Regions from separate parts of the Beutenbergia cavernae DSM 12333 genome, predicted to be linked through region 3. Evidence: predicted binding sites of a transcription regulator. Region 3 holds the regulator's gene; each other region holds the start of a gene.
The links. Region 3 encodes LexA, which represses DNA repair genes until DNA is damaged. Its sites were predicted from a motif close to TCGAACANNTGTTCGA; they were not measured.

Region 1 (6,312 bases), 130 kb from region 3:
TGACGTGGTCCAGGTCGCAGCGGTCGGACGGCACACCGCAGCCGGGCACCACGCTGTGCGGATCCCGCGCTCTGACGAATCGTGCGACGGGGTCCGACGGACGGTACGCCTCGGCGGACACGTCGACGATGAGGCCGGTGGCCGGGTCCGTGAGGAGCCGCCGCCACGTCGCGTCCTCGCCCAGGGCGAAGCGGCGGGCTGTGGCCGCATCGATCGCGCCGTAGCCGGTCAGCGTGGCGGGATGGTCGTCGAGCCCGAGGATCGTCGACGCCGCGATGACGACCTGGACCGCGGGTCGCGCCCGACCCGGCCGCCCGAGTCGGACGACAGGGAGGCCGCCGGGCACACCGGACCGCACGCCCGCGCCCACGCCTGATGGTGGCGACGCCGACGAACAGCTGGGATCGGTGGGCCGGTCGTCAGGTGACGCCGAGTCCGTGGTGGTGGGGGGCGGCGCCGAGCTGGGCGGCGCCGTGGATCCGGTGCTGAGTGGCGATGGCGCGTGCGCCGGTGTGTCGGGAGAGGCGCCGACGTCCGGATCGCCACGGCTCTCGCCGCCCTCGACCGGTGCGCCGATCGCGCCGGTGGCGAGCGCGTGCTCGGCGAGCAGGGAGAGAGCATCGGCGCGGAGCTGATCGAGGGTGCGCGGGTCGCCCGACGTGCGCGCGCTCCACGCCGCCGCGTCGCACGCGGTCCACACGGTCTGCGCGTCGAGAGCAGGCAGGACGGCCACGAGGCGGGCCATACCGTCAGGGAGTGGTTCGGGACGGCGGAGATGCCTGCCCGCTGCCGCGTGCTCATGAGCGACCCGGGCGTCGGCACCCGACGCTGCGACGACCGCGGAGCGGAGCTTCTCCTTGAGGCGGTAGTGGGTCCACGAGGGGGCGTGCGGAAGCGTGGCGTCGACGACGGCGAGCACGACCTCGACCGGCAGTCCGGTCAGCACGTCGCAATAGACCTGCGCCTTCCCCGCGTCGATGAGTCCCGCTGCCAGGGCGTGCCCGACATCGGCGAGCGGACCCGTGAACTGCTGCCCGGCGCCCACGAGGTGGCGAGCCGCGCGCAGCGAGACCCCGAGCAGCGTCGCCAGCTCGTCCGGGGCGATGCAGGCGTCGGCACCATGCAGGGCGAGGAGCGCTGGGTTCATCTCGGCGCGGCCGGCCAGCTCCGCCGCGGCGTACCGCACCTGCGCGGCCGCCGCTGCCTCCACGCGGCGCCACTCCGCGATGACCGTGAGCAGGTCCTCGACGCCGAGCCGGGTCCAGTCCATCCCCGCGAGCCCCACCGCCGTCGACCCGGCAGTGACCGCTGCGCTCACGAGCTCGACGTCGCGTGCGCGGGCTACCGGCGTCGTGGCAGGTGTGGTGGTCGCGACGCCGACGGTGGCGGGACCCTGGGGAGGGCCGGCAGCCGAGGGCTCGGCCGCACAGCCCGGGCAGATGTCGGCGGTACCGGAGAGCAACGCCCCGGCCTCGATGACGACCGCGACGGCGAGAGCCCCCATCGCGACCGGTGAGTCCAGCCGGAGGAGGTCGATCCGAGCACGCAGCGGCGAGTCCGGGACGAGGGCCCCGTGGCGCCGTTCGAGTGGACCGAACATGTGATCGATTCTCCCAGAAGCCGCCGACACGCGCCATACGTGTGTTCGAACGGCAGGTCACGACTGCGTCGCGATCCGAGCCCGCGTCCGCGAAGCCAGGGCGTGCGGGACACGTCCCCCGGCCGCCGTGCCCCGCTGTGCACGTTGGGGCTACGCCACCCGCCGCCGCGCCCCGCTGTGCACGTGCACGTGGAGATGCTTGGAGTCCTGGTACCGCCCGAGATTCGTGAGGACGGCCGCGGCGCCGTGTGCCGCCTCCACCGACCGCGCGATGTCCTGCACGACGGCGAAGAGTCGCCGCGCGTCTGCCTCGTCACCGGGGCCGAGGCTCGTCAGCGAGGCGATGTGCCGCTTCGGCACGACGACGACGTGAACCTGCCAGAACGGGCGCGTGTGGTGGAACGCGAGGACCGCGTCGTCCTCGTGCACCACGTCGAGCTCGTCGCTGTGCGGGATAGCGACGTCGCAGTAGAAGTCGTTGCCCTCGTAGGGCTCGCTGACGGGCATCGTCGGAGGCTACCCGCCGGATGACCGCTGCTCCCGACCGCGGCTAGACTCACGGCACAGGCGTCGACCCGGCCATCACCGGCGAGCCTCCGGAAGAACGGGACGAGACCGCACGCAGCGCCGTCGGGCACGTCCTCACTAGAACCGGACGGATGGGCCCGTCACAGCCTGTGGCAAGAGCGGCCGGTGTCCCTCGCGGGGCGGCGGCAAGCGAGGTGGTACCGCGGTCCGCCGGCGAGCGCCGGCCGGGTCGTCCTCGTGACCGAAGTCGCGAGACCTGGAGACCGCCACCACCATGGCCGAGACCCCCGCCGCCGGTGCCCACCGCCACTACCCGCGCCACACGCCCACGAGCGGCGTCGCGGCCTCGCCGGACCTCCCGCAGCTCGAGCGTGACGTCCTCGCGTTCTGGGCCGACGACGACACGTTCCGTGCCTCGATCGCGCAGCGACCCGCCGGAGAGAACGGCAGCAACGAGTTCGTCTTCTACGACGGCCCGCCGTTCGCGAACGGACTCCCGCACTACGGTCACCTCCTCACCGGCTACGTCAAGGACGTCGTCCCGCGGTACCGCACGATGCGTGGCAAGCACGTCGAACGCCGCTTCGGCTGGGACACGCACGGGCTCCCGGCCGAGCTCGAGGCCGAGCGGCTCCTCGGCATCACCGACAAGTCCCAGATCGAGGAGCTGGGCATCGAGGCCTTCAACAAGGAGTGCCGCGAGTCCGTGCTGCGCTACACGCGCGAGTGGGAGGAGTACGTCACCCGTCAGGCGAGGTGGGTCGACTTCGAGAACGACTACAAGACCCTCGACCCCACCTACATGGAGTCGGTGATCTGGGCGTTCAAGGAGCTCTACGACAAGGGCCTCGCGTACGAGGGCTACCGCGTCCTGCCGTACTGCTGGCGCGACCAGACGCCGCTGTCCAACCACGAGCTGCGCATGGACGACGACGTCTACCGCATGCGGCAGGACCCCGCCGTCACCGTGGGGCTCCGCCTCGAGAGCGGCGAGATCGCGCTCGTGTGGACGACGACGCCGTGGACGCTCCCGTCGAACCTCGCGATCGTCGTCGGCCGGGACATCGAGTACGTCGTCGTCACCTCCGACACCACCGGCACCACCGAGCGGTACGTCCTCGCGGCCGCCCGCCTGCCGGCGTACGCGCGGGAGCTGAAGAACGAGGGGGTCGACGACGTCGCCGAGCAGGTGGTGGAGCGTCTCACCGGTGCGGAGCTGCTCGGGCGGAGCTACACCCCGCCGTTCTCGTACTACCTGGGCCGCGAGAACGCGTTCCGCGTGGTCGACGCCGACTTCGTCACGACGGAGGACGGCACCGGGCTCGTGCACACGGCGGGCGCCTTCGGTGAGGACGACAAGGTCGTCACCGACCGCGAGGGGATCGAGTCGGTCATGCCCGTCGGCCCCGACGGCGCGTTCACCGAACCGGTCACGGAGTACGCCGGCCAGCTGGTGTTCGACGCGAACAGCCAGATCATCGCGGACCTCAAGGCCGCGACCCGGGGCGAGGCGGCGCATTCCGTGACGCCCGGCACCGTGCTCCTGCGCCACGAGACGTACGACCACTCCTACCCGCACTGCTGGCGGTGCAAGAACCCGCTCATCTACAAGGGCGTCGAGTCGTGGTTCATCCGCGTGAGCGCGTTCCGGGACCGGATGGTCGAGCTCAACCAGGAGATCACCTGGGTGCCCGAGCACCTCAAGGACGGGCAGTTCGGCAAGTGGCTCGAGGGCGCCCGCGACTGGTCGATCAGCCGCAAGCGCTACTGGGGCACGCCGATTCCCGTGTGGACGAGCGACGACCCGGAGCACCCCAGGATCGACGTGTACGGATCGATCGCCCAGCTCGAGGCCGACTTCGGCGTGCCGGTCGAGGATCTGCACCGCCCGTTCATCGACCGACTCACCCGCCCGAACCCCGACGATCCGACGGGGCGGAGCACCATGCGCCGCATCCCGGACGTCATGGACGTGTGGTTCGACTCCGGCTCGATGCCGTTCGCCCAGGTGCACTACCCGTTCGAGAACACGGAGTGGTTCGAGCACCACTTCCCGGGCGACTTCATCGTCGAGTACATCGGGCAGACGCGCGGCTGGTTCTACCTGCTGCACGTGCTCTCGACGGCGCTGTTCGACCGGCCGGCGTTCCGCACGTGCGTCTCGCACGGCATCATCCTCGGCGACGACGGCCGCAAGGCGAGCAAGTCGCTGCGCAACTTCCCCGACCCCATGCGGATGTTCGACGCGTACGGCTCCGACGCCGTGCGGTGGTCGCTGATGAGCTCGCCGGTGCTGCGCGGCGGCAACCTCGTGGTCGCGGAGGAGGCCATCCGCACCGAGGTGCGCGGTGTCCTGCTGCCGTTGTGGAACACCTGGTACTTCTTCAGCCTGTACGCCAACACCGTTGACGACGGCGCCGGGATCGATGTGCGGCCGCCGTCGCCGTCGGAGGTGGCGGGGCTGGCGGACATGGACCGCTACGTCCTGGCCCGGACCCGCTCCCTGGTGGAGCGGGTGACCGACGCGCTCGAGGTGTACGACATCGCCCGCGCGTGCACGGCGGTCCGCGACCACCTCGACGTCGTCACGAACTGGTACGTGCGCACGTCGCGGCAGCGGTTCTGGGACGAGGACGCCGGGGCGTACGGCACGCTCTACACGGTGCTCGAGGTGCTGACGCGCCTCATGGCGCCGCTCGCGCCGATGGTCGCGGAGGAGGTGTGGCGCGGGCTCACGGGTGGTCGGAGCGTGCACCTGACGGACTGGCCGGCGCTCGACGCCGACGCCGGGGTCGACCCGACGGCGGCAGCGCTCGTCGCGGACGACGACCTCGTCGCCGCGATGGACCGGGCGCGGGAGGTGGTCTCGACGGCGCACGCCCTGCGCAAGGCGAACAAGCTCCGCGTGCGGCAGCCGTTGCGCCGTCTCACGGTGGTGGTCGACGACGTCGCGGCGCTCGAGCCGTTCGCGGAGCTCATCGCCGGCGAGGTCAACCTGCGCGAGGTCGCGTGCGAGGACATCGCCTCGGACGCCGCGCAGCAGCACGGCGTGTTCACGAAGCTGACCGTCGACGCGCGCGCCGCGGGCCCGCGGCTCGGCCGCGACGTCCAGCGCGCGATCGCCGGCGCGCGGGCCGGCGACTGGGAGACGGTGCAGGAGGACGGGCGGGACGTCGTCGTCGCCGGCGGTGTCCGTCTCGAGGACGGGGAGTACACGACGTCGACCCAGGTCTCCGACGCGCTCGGCGACTCCGTCGCGGCCGGCGTGCTGCCCGGCGGGGGGTTCGTCGTGCTCGACCTCGAGCTCGACGACGACCTGCTCGGCGAGGGGTACGCACGCGACGTCGTCCGCGTCGTGCAGGACGAGCGCAAGGCGGCCGGCCTGCACGTCGCCGACCGGATCACGCTCCGCCTCGCGGTGCCCGCCGAATGGGCGCAGGCGGTGGCCGACCGATCGGACTTCATCGGCGCCGAGACGCTCGCCGTGGACGTCACCGTCGACGCGGTGGCGCCGGGAACCGTCGACGTCGTCGGAGTCGAGCTGGCACGCCTCGAGGGAGGCGCCCGATGACGCGCGAGGTCGGGCCCCCGAGCCCCGTGGACGGCCCGGCGAACGCCCGCGCGCAGGAGATCTACCACGAGATCCTGCGCCGCACCCCGGAGCACGACTTCGACCCCACGATCGAGCGGGTGCGCCGCGTCATCTCGCTGCTCGGTGACCCGCAGCAGAGCTTCCGCGCGATCCACCTCACCGGGACGAACGGGAAGACGTCGACGGCGCGCATGACCGAGCGGTTGCTGCGCGAGCTCGGGCTGCGCACCGGCCGCTTCACGTCGCCGCACCTGTCGACCGTCCGGGAGCGGATCGCGATCGACGGTGAGCCGATCTCCGCGGCGCGGTGGGTCGAGGTGTGGGACGACGTCGCGCCGTACATCGCGATGGTCGACGCCGAGCTGGAGGCGGCCGGGCAGTCCCGGCTCAGCTTCTTCGAGGTGCTCACGTCCATGGCGTACGCGGCGTTCGCCGACGCGCCGGTCGACGTCGCCGTCGTCGAGGTCGGCATGGGCGGCGAGTGGGACTCCACGAACGTCGTCGACGCCGAGGTGGCGGTGGTGACGCCGATCGCGATGGATCACGAGCGCTGGCTCGGGCACGACCTCGCCTCCATCGCGACGGTGAAGTC
Region 2 (6,312 bases), 270 kb from region 3:
ACCATGAGCAGGGCCGAGCGACGCGCGCCGCCGAGCCGTAGCAGCGGCGCGCCGAACCACGCGGCGAGCAGGACGACGGTGAGCAGCACACCGCTCAGCAGGATGAGCCACACGAGCATCGACGGGCGGACGAGGGACCACGTGCCGTTCGCCGTCGCCGTCGCCACGGCCCCGAGGACGACGAGCAGGATCGTGGTGCGGTCCACGCCCACGGTCAGCCACCGCCGTGCCCGGATCCACGGCCCCGTCCACCGGGAGAGCAGCTGCCCCACGACGAACGGGAGCAGCAGGTGCAGGAGCACCGTCGGGAGGCCGCCGAGACCCGCGGCCCCGGACGTCCGGCCCATGATCAGCAGGACCAGCGCCGGCGTGAGGAGCATGCCGAGGACGTTCGAGAGCGTGGCCCCGCAGATCGCGCCGGCGACGTCGCCGCGGGCCACCGAGACGAACGCCACCGAGGACTGCACGGTGGAGGGCAGCAGCGTGAGGAAGAGCATCCCGGTCGCGAGGACGGTGCCCAGGAGCGGCTCCGCCACGCTCGAGAGCAGGAGACCGAGGGCCGGGAACAGGACGAACGTCGCCGCGAGCATCGCCCCCTGGAGCCGGGCGTCGCGCAGCCCGGCGACGACCTCCCTCGTCGCGAGGCGCATGCCGTAGACGAGGAACAGGACGGTGACGGCGATGTCGCCGGTGACGTCGACGACGGACCGCACCTGCGCCGTCGTCGGGACGAACAGCCCGATCAGGAGGGTCGCGACGAGCGCGAGGACGAACGGGTCGACCCAGGCCCGCAGTGCCTTCATCGCGTCGTCAGCGGTGTCACAGCGCGGACGCCCAGGGGCCGATCACGGGCTCCCACGCACGAGCCTCCCGGTCCGCGATGATGCCCGCCGCGGCGAACGGGTCGGCGTCGAGAGCACGCAGCGCCTCGTCCGCGTCGTCGCCGCGGACGAGCAGGAGGGCGCCGGGCGAGCCCGTGAACGGGCCGGACGCCAGGAGGCGGCCGTCGCGCTCCAGGCCGCGCAGGAAGTCGCGGTGCGCCGGGCGGACCTCGTCGCGGACGGCGACGGCGTCCGGCGTGTGGGCGTACGTGTACTCGACGGCGTAGACGGGCATGTCCCGAAGCGTACCCAGGGGGATCGGGACCGAGGGCAACGGAGCGAGGTCTCCGGAGCGAGGGACGAGCGCAGGAGGATCGCGACCGAGGGCAACGGAGCGAGGACTCCGGAGCGGGGGACGAGCGCAGGAGGATCGCGACCGAGGGCAACGGAGCGAGGACTCGACGCCGCCGTGGGACGACGCGGCAGACGAGACGGGCGTCGTACACACCTGCCGGGATGCCCGACCAGGCGATCGGTCGCGTTCGGGGCCTCGCCGACGCGACTCATCGCCTGGTCGCGGCCCCACGCGCGACTGATCGCCTGGTCACGCCCGCCGCCGAGCAGGTGCGGCGCAGGGTCCGGGTAGGGTCGCGAGCGTGACCCTCTCGCCCACGGCCACGGCCGTGTCCGTGCACAGCAACGCGAGCTACTCGTTCAGCAAGCCCGCCCGGGAGCGCATCCGGGTGATCGCCGGGATCGGCGTCGAGGACGACGTGCACGCCGGCGTGACGGTCAAGCACCGCTCGCGGGTCCGCGCCGACCCGACACGGCCGAACCTGCGTCAGGTGCACCTCATGCACGCGGAGCTGTTCGACGAGCTCGCCGCAGCGGGGTTCACCGTCGACCCCGGTGACCTCGGCGAGAACGTCACGACGCGGGGCGTGGACCTGCTCGACCTGCCGCGGGGGACGATCCTGCGGATCGGGCCCGACGTCGTCCTCGAGGTGACCGGCCTGCGCAACCCGTGCCAGCAGATCAACGACTTCGCCCCCGGGTTGCTGCGGCGCGTCGTGTTCCGGGACGACGACGGCGGGACGGTGCGCAAAGCGGGGATCATGACGGTGGCGCTCACCGGCGGCGAGATCGCCGGCGGCGACGCGATCGTCGTCGAGCTCCCGCCCGAACCGCACGAGCGCCTCGAACCCGTGTGAATACGCGGCCGGAGCGCGCTGGGCCGAGGCATCCCGCGACCCGCCGCGCCGACACGCCGTCGAACAGGTGTGCGATGTCGGTGGGCGCGCCTACCATGGCACGGTGAGTGAACACCTCGTCGTCTCCGGCGCGCGCGAGCACAACCTGCAGAACGTCTCGATCGATCTTCCGCGCGACCGCCTCATCGTCTTCACGGGCCTGTCCGGCTCCGGGAAGTCCTCCCTGGCGTTCGACACGATCTTCGCGGAGGGCCAGCGGCGCTACGTGGAGTCGCTGTCCTCGTACGCCCGTCAGTTCCTCGGTCAGATGGACAAGCCGGACGTCGACTTCATCGAGGGGCTGTCCCCGGCGGTGTCGATCGACCAGAAGTCGACGAACCGGAACCCGCGCTCGACGGTCGGCACGATCACCGAGGTGTACGACTACCTCCGGCTGCTGTTCGCTCGTGCCGGCACGCAGTTCTGCCCGGTCTGCGGCGAGCGCGTGACGGCGCAGACGCCGCAGCAGATCGTCGACCGGCTCCTCGAGCTGGACGAGGGCACCCGGTTCCAGGTGCTGGCTCCGGTGGTCCGTGGGCGCAAGGGCGAGTACGCCGACCTGTTCCGCGAGCTGCAGCAGCAGGGCTTCGCCCGCGCCCGGGTGGACGGCGAGGTCGTGCCGCTCGCCGAGCCGCCGACGCTGGAGAAGAAGCTCAAGCACTCGATCGAGGTGGTCGTCGACCGCCTCGTGGCCCGGGCGGGCTCGCGGCAGCGGATCACCGACTCCGTCGAGACGGCGCTGCGCCTCGCGGAGGGCCTGCTCGTCGTCGAGCTCGTGGACCTTCCGGCCGACGCACCCGATCGGGAACGGCGCTTCTCCGAGAAGCGGGCGTGCCCGAACGACCACCCGCTCGCGCTCGACGAGATCGAGCCGCGCACGTTCTCGTTCAACGCGCCGTACGGGGCGTGCCCCGAGTGCACGGGCCTCGGGTCGCGGCTCGAGGTCGACCCGGAGCTGCTCGTACCGGACGAGGAGCTGACGCTCGCGCAGGGCGCCATCGCCCCATGGGCGCAGGCCTCGTCGGAGTACTACGGCCGGCTCCTGGCCGCGCTCGGCGAGGAGCTCGGGTTCTCCGTCGACGTCCCGTGGCGCGCCCTCCCGAAGCGCGCGAAGGAGGCGGTCCTGTACGGCAAGGACCACGAGGTCCACGTGCGGTACAAGAACCGCTGGGGGCGCGAGCGGCAGTACTCCTCGGGCTTCGAGGGCGCCGTCACGTTCATCCAGCGCCGGCACTCGGAGACGGAGTCCGAGTGGTCCCGGGAGAAGTACGAGGGCTTCATGCGCGAGGTGCCCTGCCCGGTGTGCCAGGGCACCCGCCTCAAGCCGGAGGTCCTCGCGGTGCGCATCGGCGGCCGCTCCATCGCCGAGGTGTGCGCGCTGCCGATCGACGAGGCGAAGGTTTTCCTCGACACGCTCGACCTGGGGGTGCGGGAGCGCGCGATCGCCGGGCAGGTGCTCAAGGAGATCCACGCCCGCCTCGGGTTCCTGCTCGACGTCGGGCTCGACTACCTGACGCTGTCCCGCCCGTCGGGCACGCTGTCCGGCGGCGAGGCGCAGCGGATCCGCCTCGCGACGCAGATCGGCTCGGGCCTCGTCGGCGTGCTGTACGTCCTGGACGAGCCGAGCATCGGGCTGCACCAGCGGGACAACCGGCGGCTCATCGACACGCTCACGCGTCTGCGCGACCTCGGGAACACGCTGATCGTCGTCGAGCACGACGAGGACACGATCCGGGCCGCCGACTGGATCGTGGACATCGGGCCGGGGGCGGGGGAGCACGGCGGGCGGATCGTGCACTCCGGGGACTTCGCCGGGCTCCTCGAGGCGGAGGAGTCGCTCACCGGTGCGTACCTCGACGGTCGCCGCGAGATCCCGGTGCCGCCGGTGCGCCGGCCGCGGGACGCGAAGCGACAGCTCACGGTGGTCGGCGCGCGGGAGAACAACCTGCGCGGCGTCACGGTGTCGTTCCCGCTCGGCCTGTTCGTCGCCGTGACGGGGGTGTCGGGTTCCGGCAAGTCGACGCTCGTCAACGGGATCCTGTACAACGTGCTCGCGAACGAGCTCAACGGTGCGCGGCACGTGCCCGGCCGGCACACCCGGGTCACGGGCATGGACGGGCTCGACAAGACGGTGCACGTCGACCAAGGTCCGATCGGGCGGACGCCGCGGTCGAACCCCGCCACGTACACGGGGGTCTGGGACCACGTGCGCCGGCTGTTCGCCGAGACCACCGAGGCGAAGGTCCGCGGGTACACCCCGGGGCGGTTCTCGTTCAACGTCAAGGGCGGCCGGTGCGAGGCGTGCTCGGGCGACGGGACGCTGAAGATCGAGATGAACTTCCTCCCGGACGTGTACGTGCCGTGCGAGGTGTGCCACGGCGCCCGGTACAACCGCGAGACGCTCGAGGTGCACTTCAAGGGCAAGACCGTCGCCGACGTGCTGGCGATGCCGATCTCGGAGGCCGCCGACTTCTTCGCCGCCGTTCCGGCGATCTCGCGTCACCTGCGCACCCTCGTCGACGTCGGTCTCGGTTACGTGCGGCTCGGGCAGCCGGCGCCCACGCTGTCCGGGGGCGAGGCCCAGCGGGTGAAGCTCGCCAGCGAGCTGCAGAAGCGGTCGAGCGGCCGCACGGTGTACGTGCTCGACGAGCCGACCACGGGGCTCCACTTCGAGGACATCCGGAAGCTGCTCGAGGTGCTGCAGGGCCTGGTCGACAAGGGCAACACCGTCATCGTCATCGAGCACAACCTCGACGTGATCCGGAACGCCGACTGGGTGGTCGACCTCGGCCCGGAGGGTGGCAACGGGGGCGGGACGGTCGTGGCGGAGGGGACGCCCGAGGTGATCGCCCGCGCGGCGGAGAGCCACACCGGGGCCTTCCTGTCGGATCTTGTGCCGGCCGAGCGGGAACCGGTCAGCGCCTGACCGGCGAGCCCGTGCGCGAGCTCAGGCGGGTGCGCCGGCCCCGAGCGGCGCCGGGTCCAGCAGCACCGGGAAGTTGACCGAGCGGGCGATGAAGCAGTGGTCGTGGGCGCGCTCGTGGAGCACGGCGAGGGCGGCGTCGTCGACGGGCTCCGCGCCGTCGGACGCGTCGCGGCGCGCGAGCTCGACCCGAGGGTGCAGCACGACCTCGACGAACTGGCCGGCGCCGCCGGTCTCGACGCGCATCGTCCCGAGGGCGCGGTCGGAGTAGGAGGTCACGACGACGCCGGACGTCGACGCCAGGTGCAGGAACCACAGCATGTGGCACTGGGCGAGGGCGGCGACCAGCAGCTCCTCCGGCGTGTAGCGCTCAGGGTCGCCGCGGAACGCGGGATCGGCCGACCCGGGCAGGGGCGGCTTCCCGGTGATGAGGACCTCGTGCTCGCGGGAGTAGGCGCGGTAGCCGATCGTGCCGCCCTCGCGCGCGCCGGTCCAGTCGACGCTCACCGTGTACGAGTGGAGTCCTCCCATCGGCACACGGTAGCGCGGGCCGCCGCGTCTGTCCGTCGAGTTGCGGCTCAGACGGTGAGGTCGACGACGACGGGCAGGTGGTCGCTCGGCACGACACCCGGTCCGGGCACCGGCACGTCGTACGCGACGACGCCGACGGCGTCGGACACGAGCACGTGGTCGATGCGGGAGTCGTCGTCGCCGGCTGTGTCCGCGACGGCGTCCGGGACCCAGTCGTGGAACGTCCCGCCGGGGCCGGTGGGAGCGGTGCGGCTCCGGGTGCGCGCGTCGTGGAGCGCGCCGGCGACCACGGCCAAGGGCTCGGTGCGGGGGCCGGCGTTGAGGTCGCCGAGGACGACGGCGGGGACGTCGCCGCGCTCCCGGACGGCGTCGAGCACGACCCGCAGCCCGAATGCCTGGGCGTCGGTGCTCTCGTGGTCGAGGTGCACGTTCCACACGCCGATCGATCCGGCCCGGCCGGCGCCGTCGACAGGCTCCAGCACCGCCCACGTGCAGGTCCGCGGGAACGTCGTCCCGGCGAACCGGCTCGGCACCGCCGGCGTCTCGGACAGCCAGAACGTGCCCCACTCCGCGATGCGCCACGCGGCCCGGCGCACGAGGAGAGGCACGTGCTCGCCGCCCGCGGCGCCGTCGTCGCGGCCCACGCCCACGGCCTCGTACTCCGGCAGGTCCGCGCGCAGGTCCGCGAGCTGGTGGGACTGGACCTCCTGCAGCCCGACCACGTCGGGAGCAGCCGCCCGGATCGTGGCGGCGACGGCGGCCCGGCGCGGCGCCCACGCGGCGACGG
Region 3 (6,312 bases):
CGCGCACGCGACCGGCGAGGTCCTCGCCGAGGAGCACACGGCCGAGGGAACGCACCTGCAGGCGCGGGTCGACGCCGAGCTGGCGGCCGACCTGGCCGACGCGCTGCGCTGAGTCCACAGGTCGCCCGCGCGCCTCGACCGGTGGCGTCGCGGGCTCCGTACGATGACGCGGTGACCCTCCAGCAGCCGACCGCGACCACGGCGGACGACGCCGACGAGGAGGCTGCCCGCACCCCCCGCGAGGCCCTGGACGTCGACGCGCTGCTCGACGAGGTCGTCGCGCGGATGGGCGGAACGCGCCGCGCCGGGCAGCACGAGATGGCGCTCGCCGTGGCGCACGCGTTCGACGACGGCGTCCCGCTCCTCGTGCAGGCGGGGACCGGTACCGGGAAGTCGCTGGCGTACCTCGTTCCCGCCATCGTGCGGGCGGTGACGTCCGACGAGCGGATCATCGTCTCGACGGCGACGCTCGCCCTGCAGCGGCAGATCCTCACGAAAGACCTGCCCCTCGCGCGCGGCGTCCTCGAGGCCAGCCTCCCGCGGCCGCCGGCCGTCGCCCTGCTCAAGGGCTGGCACAACTACGTGTGCCGGCACAAGGTCACCGGCGGGTACCCGGCCGAGGACGAGCCTGGGCTCTTCTCGCTGGACGGCGGTGCCGACCACCCGCGGCGTTCGGCGGAGGTCGGCGAGTTCGAGACGCTGGGCGAGGAGGTCGTCCGGCTGCGCGAGTGGGCGGAGGAGACCACCACCGGCGACCGCGACGACCTCGTGCCGGGTGTGGGCGAACGAGCCTGGCGGCAGGTGTCGGTGACGGCGATGGAGTGTCTCGGGCAGAAGTGCCCGATGCTCGCCGAGTGCTTCCCCGAGGCGGCGCGGCGCGCCTCGCGCAGCGCCGACGTCGTCGTGACCAACCACGCGATGCTCGGGATCGCCGCCGGTGGCTCGCCGGGCGTGCTGCCGGAGCACGACGGCCTCGTCGTCGACGAGGCGCACGAGCTCGCGGACCGCGTCACCGCCCAGGCGACGGTCGAGCTGTCGGCGCCCGCCGTCGAGCGCGCTGCCCGTATCGCCCGGCGGCACGCGGGTGCCGCCCTCGCCGGTCTGGACGACGCCGCACAGGCTCTGCGGACCGGGCTCGGGCTCGTGCCGGAGGGGCGCCTGCCGGACGGTCTCCCGGAGTCGCTGGTCGGGACGGTGACGACGCTCCGAGCCGCGGCGCACGAAGGAATGAGCGCCCTCGGGCCGAACCCCCCGGGGTCGACGGACGGCGCCGGGGCGCTCGTGATGGCGCGCAGCGCGCTCCTGGTGCTCGTGGAGATCGCCGACCGGCTGCTGTCGGACGCCGTGGCGCAGCGACGCGACGTGCTCTGGTGCGAACGCGGCCGCGACGGCGCCAGTCGCCTGCGGGTCGCGCCGCTGGACGTCGCGGGGCTCGTGGCGACGCATCTCGTGGCCGACCGGGCGGCTGTGCTCACGTCCGCCACGCTCGAGCTCGGCGGGTCCTTCGCCCCCGTCGCCTCGTCGCTCGGCCTGGCGACCGGGGCCTACCGCGCCGAGCGGGTCGCCAGCCCGTTCGACTACGCCCGGCAGGGCATCAGGTACGTCGCTCGGCACCTCCCACGGCCGGGTTCGGACGGACCGAGCCAGGAGATGCTCGCCGAGCTCGCCGAGCTCGTCCAGGCAGCCGGGGGGCGCACGCTCGGTCTCTTCTCGTCGCGGCGCGCGGCGGAGGTCGCGGCGCAGGAGATCCGGGACCGCACCGGGCTGGACGTCCTGTGCCAGGGCGAGGACGTGCTGCCGACGCTGGTGCGCCGGTTCGCCGAGGAGGAGGCCACGAGCCTGTTCGGCACGCTGTCCCTCTGGCAGGGCGTGGACGTGCCCGGCGACTCGTGTCGTCTCGTGACGATCGACCGCATCCCGTTCCCGCGGCCGGACGACCCGGTGGGCGCCGCCCGCATGGAGGTCGTCGCGGCGCGCGGCGGCAACCCCTTCATGACCGTCGCCGCCACGCACGCCGCTCTGTTGCTCGCGCAGGGCGCGGGACGCCTGCTGCGGCGGACCACAGATCGGGGCGTCGTCGCGATCCTCGACTCCCGCCTGGCCACGGCGCGGTACGGCGAGTTCCTCTCGCGCTCGCTGCCGCCCATGTGGCCCACCACCGACCCGGCCGTGGCGCGCGCTGCACTCGTCCGACTGGGGTCCGACTCCTAGGCTTGCGAGGCATGAGCGCCGACCCGACCCCGTCCTCGTCCCGCAGCGTCTCGACGCTCGCCGTCGTCGGCGCCGGCTCGGTCGGCGCGACCCTCGCCTACGCGGCCCTCATGCGAGGGGCAGCCCGGCACGTCGTGCTGTACGACATCAACCGGAAGAAGGTCGAGGCCGAGGCGCTCGACATCGGGCACGGCATCGAGTTCATGCCGCAGGGCACGATCGAGGGCAGCGACGACCTGGAGATCTGCCGCGGGGCCGACGTGGTGGTGTTCACGGCCGGCGCGAAGCAGCACCCGGGACAGAGCCGCATGGACCTGGCCGAGCGCACCGTCGGGCTCGTCCGCGAGGTGATGCCGCGCCTCGTCGCCATGACTCCGGACGCGATCCACGTCATGGTGACCAACCCGGTCGACGTCGTCACGTACGCCGCTCAGGCCGTCACGGGGCTACCCACGCAGCAGCTCTTCGGCTCCGGCACGGTGCTGGACAGCTCGCGGATGCGCTACCTGGTGGCCCAGGAGTGCGGGGTCGCGGTGCAGAACGTGCACGCGTACATCCTGGGCGAGCACGGAGACTCGGAGATCCCGATCTGGAGCTCGGCGAGCATCGGCGGCGTCCCGCTGCTCGAGTGGCCGGGGCACGGCAGGCAGCCGCTGTTCGACGTGGGCGTGCGCGAGCGGATCACCCACGAGGTCATCACGTCCGCGTACCGGATCATCGAGGGCAAGGGCGCCACGAACTACGCCGTCGCGCTGGCCGCCACCCGCATCATCGAGGCGATCCTGCGGGGCGAGCACCGTGTGCTGCCGGTCTCCACGCGGATCGACGACTACGTCGGGATCAGCGACGTGTGCATGTCGGTCCCGACGGTCGTCGACCGCGGCGGCGCCGTGCAGCGCCTGCTCGTGCCGATGGACGACGCCGAGATCGCCGGCCTTCGGGCGAGCGCCGACCACATCAGGTCGGTGGCGCGGTCGCTCGGATTCTGAGGCCTGACTGCGCGGTCAGACGCTGCGCAGCACGCTCACGACGCGGCCGAGGATCTGTGCGTCGTTCCCCGGGATCGGCGCGTAGCTCGCATTGGCCGGGAGCAGCCACACCTCGTCGGCGGACTGCTTCAGCGTCTTGACGGTCGCCTCACCGTCGATCATCGCCGCGACGATCTCGCCGTTCTCGGCGACGGGCTGCTGACGGACGACCACCCAGTCGCCGTCGCAGATCGCTGCCTCGATCATCGAGTCGCCGACCACCTTGAGCAGGAACAGGTCCCCGTCGCCGACGAGCTGGCGGGGGAGCGGGAACACGTCCTCGACGACCTGCTCCGCGAGGATCGGCCCGCCGGCGGCGATCCGGCCGACGAGCGGGACGTACGAAGGCGGCGTCGTGGGCACGTCGTAGGGCCGTTCCTCGCGTGCCTGGTCGTCCGGGCTGACGATCTCCATGGCCCGCGGACGGCGCGGATCGCGGCGCAGGTACCCCTTCCGCTCGAGCACGGTCAGCTGGTGCATGACGCTCGACGGGCTGTTGAGGCCCACGGCCTCGCCGATCTCCCGCATGCTCGGCGGGTAGCCCCGCTCCTCGACGCTCGCGCGGATCGTCTCGAGCACGCGTCGCTGCCGCGCCGAGAGCGGCTTCGCGCCGTCGGCCCTCGTCTCAGGGTTCACGTCCCGCTCCGTCCTTGACTCTGCCCCGCCCGACCGATGTCGGAGGGCGGTGATCTGCTGCTCCTGTCGCACCGTTCGACGGTCAGCCTAGGTGCAGGACCGTGAAATGTGCGACAGGTGTTCGACCCGCGTGTCGGACCGAACGGATACCTGCGTGTGGACATCTGTTCGGACGTGGACTAGCGTATCGAACAGACGTCGGACGGACAACAGTTCGAGAGGATGTGGCCGAGATGACGACGATCGCCGTCGCAGCCCCGGGGCGGGCGTCCGCCCCTGTGTCGGATGGTGGCCACGTGCGCCTCACGGCGCGGGGGCGCCGAGTCCTGGTCGTGGCGGCGCTCGTGCTGGCCGCGGGTGTCGGTGCCGTCGGGGGTCGTGCTGTCGCGAGCACCGAGGTCGAGCCGCCGTCGTACGAGACGGTCACCGTCACCACCGGAGACACGCTGTGGGCGATCGCGGAACGAGTTGCCACGCCGGATCAGGACGTGCGCGACGTCGTCGCCTCGCTCGTCCGGATCAACGAGCTGGACTCGGTCGACCTGATCGCGGGCCAGTCGATCCTCGTCCCGGAACAGGACTGAGGGCGAGCGGTCGGACGGCCACATCTAGTAGTTACAGGTCTGACGTTCGCCTACATCTTGTGAAAGGATGAGCGGCGGTCGTCAGGCGGCGTCGAGTCGTCGGGCGGGCGGAGAGGACCGATCGCCAAGGACGGAGACCCGCGTGCACTGCCCCTTCTGTCGGCACCCGGACTCGAGGGTCGTCGACTCCAGGACCAGCGAGGACGGCTCCTCGATCCGCCGTCGACGGCAGTGCCCGGAGTGCGGCCGGAGATTCACGACGGTGGAGACGACAAGCCTGAGCGTCGTGAAGCGGTCCGGCGTGGCGCAGCCGTTCTCGCGGGAGAAGGTCGTCGCGGGGGTGCGCAAGGCCTGCCAGGGACGGCCGGTCTCCGAGGACGACCTCGCGCTCCTCGCGCGGCGCGTCGAGGAGACGATCCGCGCGACCGGCGCCGCCGAGGTCGACGCCCACGAGGTGGGACTGTCGATCCTCGGGCCGCTGCGCGAGCTGGACGAGGTCGCCTATCTGCGGTTCGCCAGCGTGTACCGCGGGTTCTCCTCGCTCGAGGACTTCGAGGCCGCCATCACGGCGCTCCGGGCCGAGCGTGAGAACGAGGGCGACCCCGATGCCGACGGGTCCGCGGACGCGCCGGTCCGCCTCACGACGTCCGTGTGAGGCCACGAGCCGCCGTGGGTGGCGCCGGTGGGGAAGCCGGCGCCACCCACGGCAACGACGGCGGCGGCGGAGCCGACCGGATGCCCATGGAGCGATATCGAGTGGCCGGACCAGCGGCTCCGGCGGCAGTCTGGACCTAGGCGGCGCACCGCGTGTCGCGCGCTACGGAAGACGAGGGACGGCGATGAGCGAGAACGCACACTCCGACGACAAGGCAGACCCGACCAGCGAGGCGAAGGAGAAGTTCCGGGAGGCGCTGGAGCGCAAGAACGCCGCCTCGCACAAGACGGAGCAGGCCCGACGGAACACCGGGAGCGTGCACGGCTCCGAGGTCAACGGCCCCGGCGGGCGCCGGATGTTCCGCCGCAAGTCCGGCTGAACCGGGCGGCGTCGCGCCCACCCGCCCGCTCTCCCGGCCACGGCGCCTGGAGCGGGCGGGTCAGCCGTCGCCGAGCAGGCGCACCCGGATCGTGTGTGGCATCTCGTGGAGCTCGTCGACGACGCCGCGGGGCACCTCGCCGCCGACGTCGGTCACCGCGTACCCGATCTCGCCGCGCGTGCCGAGGACCTGGTACTCGACGTTCGTCCCGTGCTGCGCGAGCGTCTCGTTGAGCAGGGCGAGGACGCCGGGCGTGTTCCGGTGGAGGTGCGCGATGCGGCGCGTTCCCGGGCGTGGAGCGTCGAGCACGAGCCCGGGCACGTTGACCGACAGGTAGCTCGCACCCTGCGCGAGGTAGTCCCGCAGCTTGACGGCGACGAACTGACCGATGTCTTCCTGCGCCTCCTCGGTGGAGCCGCCGACGTGCGGGGTCAGGATGACGTTCGCGAGCCCGCGCAGCTCGCTCGTGAACGGGTCGCCCCGTCGGTTGGGCTCCTCCGGGAACACGTCGACGGCGGCACCGGCCAGCGTGCCGTCCTCGATCCGACCGCGCAGCGCGCCGTAGTCGACGAGGAAGCCGCGGGAGAGGTTGAGGAAGATCGCCCCGTCGCGCATGGCCCTGAACTGGGTGGGACCGAACATGCCGGCGTTGCCCGGCCGTCCGTCGACGTGCAGCGTCACGACGTCGGCGACCTCGAGCAGCGCTGCCAGGCTCGGCATCCGGCGAGCGTTGCCGAGCGCCAGCTTCTCGGCGGTGTCGTAGAACACGACGTGCATGCCGAGGGCCTCCGCCACCACCGACAGCTGCGTCCCGATGTT

Region 1: a site for LexA is predicted at 1,634-1,649, ahead of BCAV_RS21670 (HNH endonuclease signature motif containing protein). Genes of this name have one in related genera too.
Region 2: a site for LexA is predicted at 2,092-2,107, ahead of uvrA (excinuclease ABC subunit UvrA). Genes of this name have one in related genera too.

What each region holds. Positions count from the first base shown of each region.
Region 1 is NC_012669.1:2,853,963-2,860,274, reverse strand. It holds gene BCAV_RS21670 (HNH endonuclease signature motif containing protein) at 1-1,600, opposite strand, end outside; gene BCAV_RS12930 (HIT family protein) at 1,751-2,107, opposite strand; gene ileS (isoleucine--tRNA ligase) at 2,403-5,699, shown strand; gene BCAV_RS12920 (bifunctional folylpolyglutamate synthase/dihydrofolate synthase) at 5,696-6,312, shown strand, end outside.
Region 2 is NC_012669.1:2,448,626-2,454,937, reverse strand. It holds gene BCAV_RS10985 (bile acid:sodium symporter family protein) at 1-803, opposite strand, end outside; gene BCAV_RS10980 (YciI family protein) at 820-1,116, opposite strand; gene BCAV_RS10975 (MOSC domain-containing protein) at 1,478-2,032, shown strand; gene uvrA (excinuclease ABC subunit UvrA) at 2,136-4,997, shown strand; gene BCAV_RS10965 (OsmC family protein) at 5,019-5,525, opposite strand; gene BCAV_RS10960 (endonuclease/exonuclease/phosphatase family protein) at 5,573-6,312, opposite strand, start outside.
Region 3 is NC_012669.1:2,720,473-2,726,784, reverse strand. It holds gene hflX (GTPase HflX) at 1-112, shown strand, start outside; gene BCAV_RS12260 (ATP-dependent DNA helicase) at 172-2,211, shown strand; gene BCAV_RS12255 (L-lactate dehydrogenase) at 2,223-3,200, shown strand; gene lexA (transcriptional repressor LexA) at 3,216-3,875, opposite strand; gene BCAV_RS12245 (LysM peptidoglycan-binding domain-containing protein) at 4,109-4,459, shown strand; gene nrdR (transcriptional regulator NrdR) at 4,602-5,114, shown strand; gene BCAV_RS12235 (DUF5302 domain-containing protein) at 5,299-5,493, shown strand; gene serA (phosphoglycerate dehydrogenase) at 5,554-6,312, opposite strand, start outside.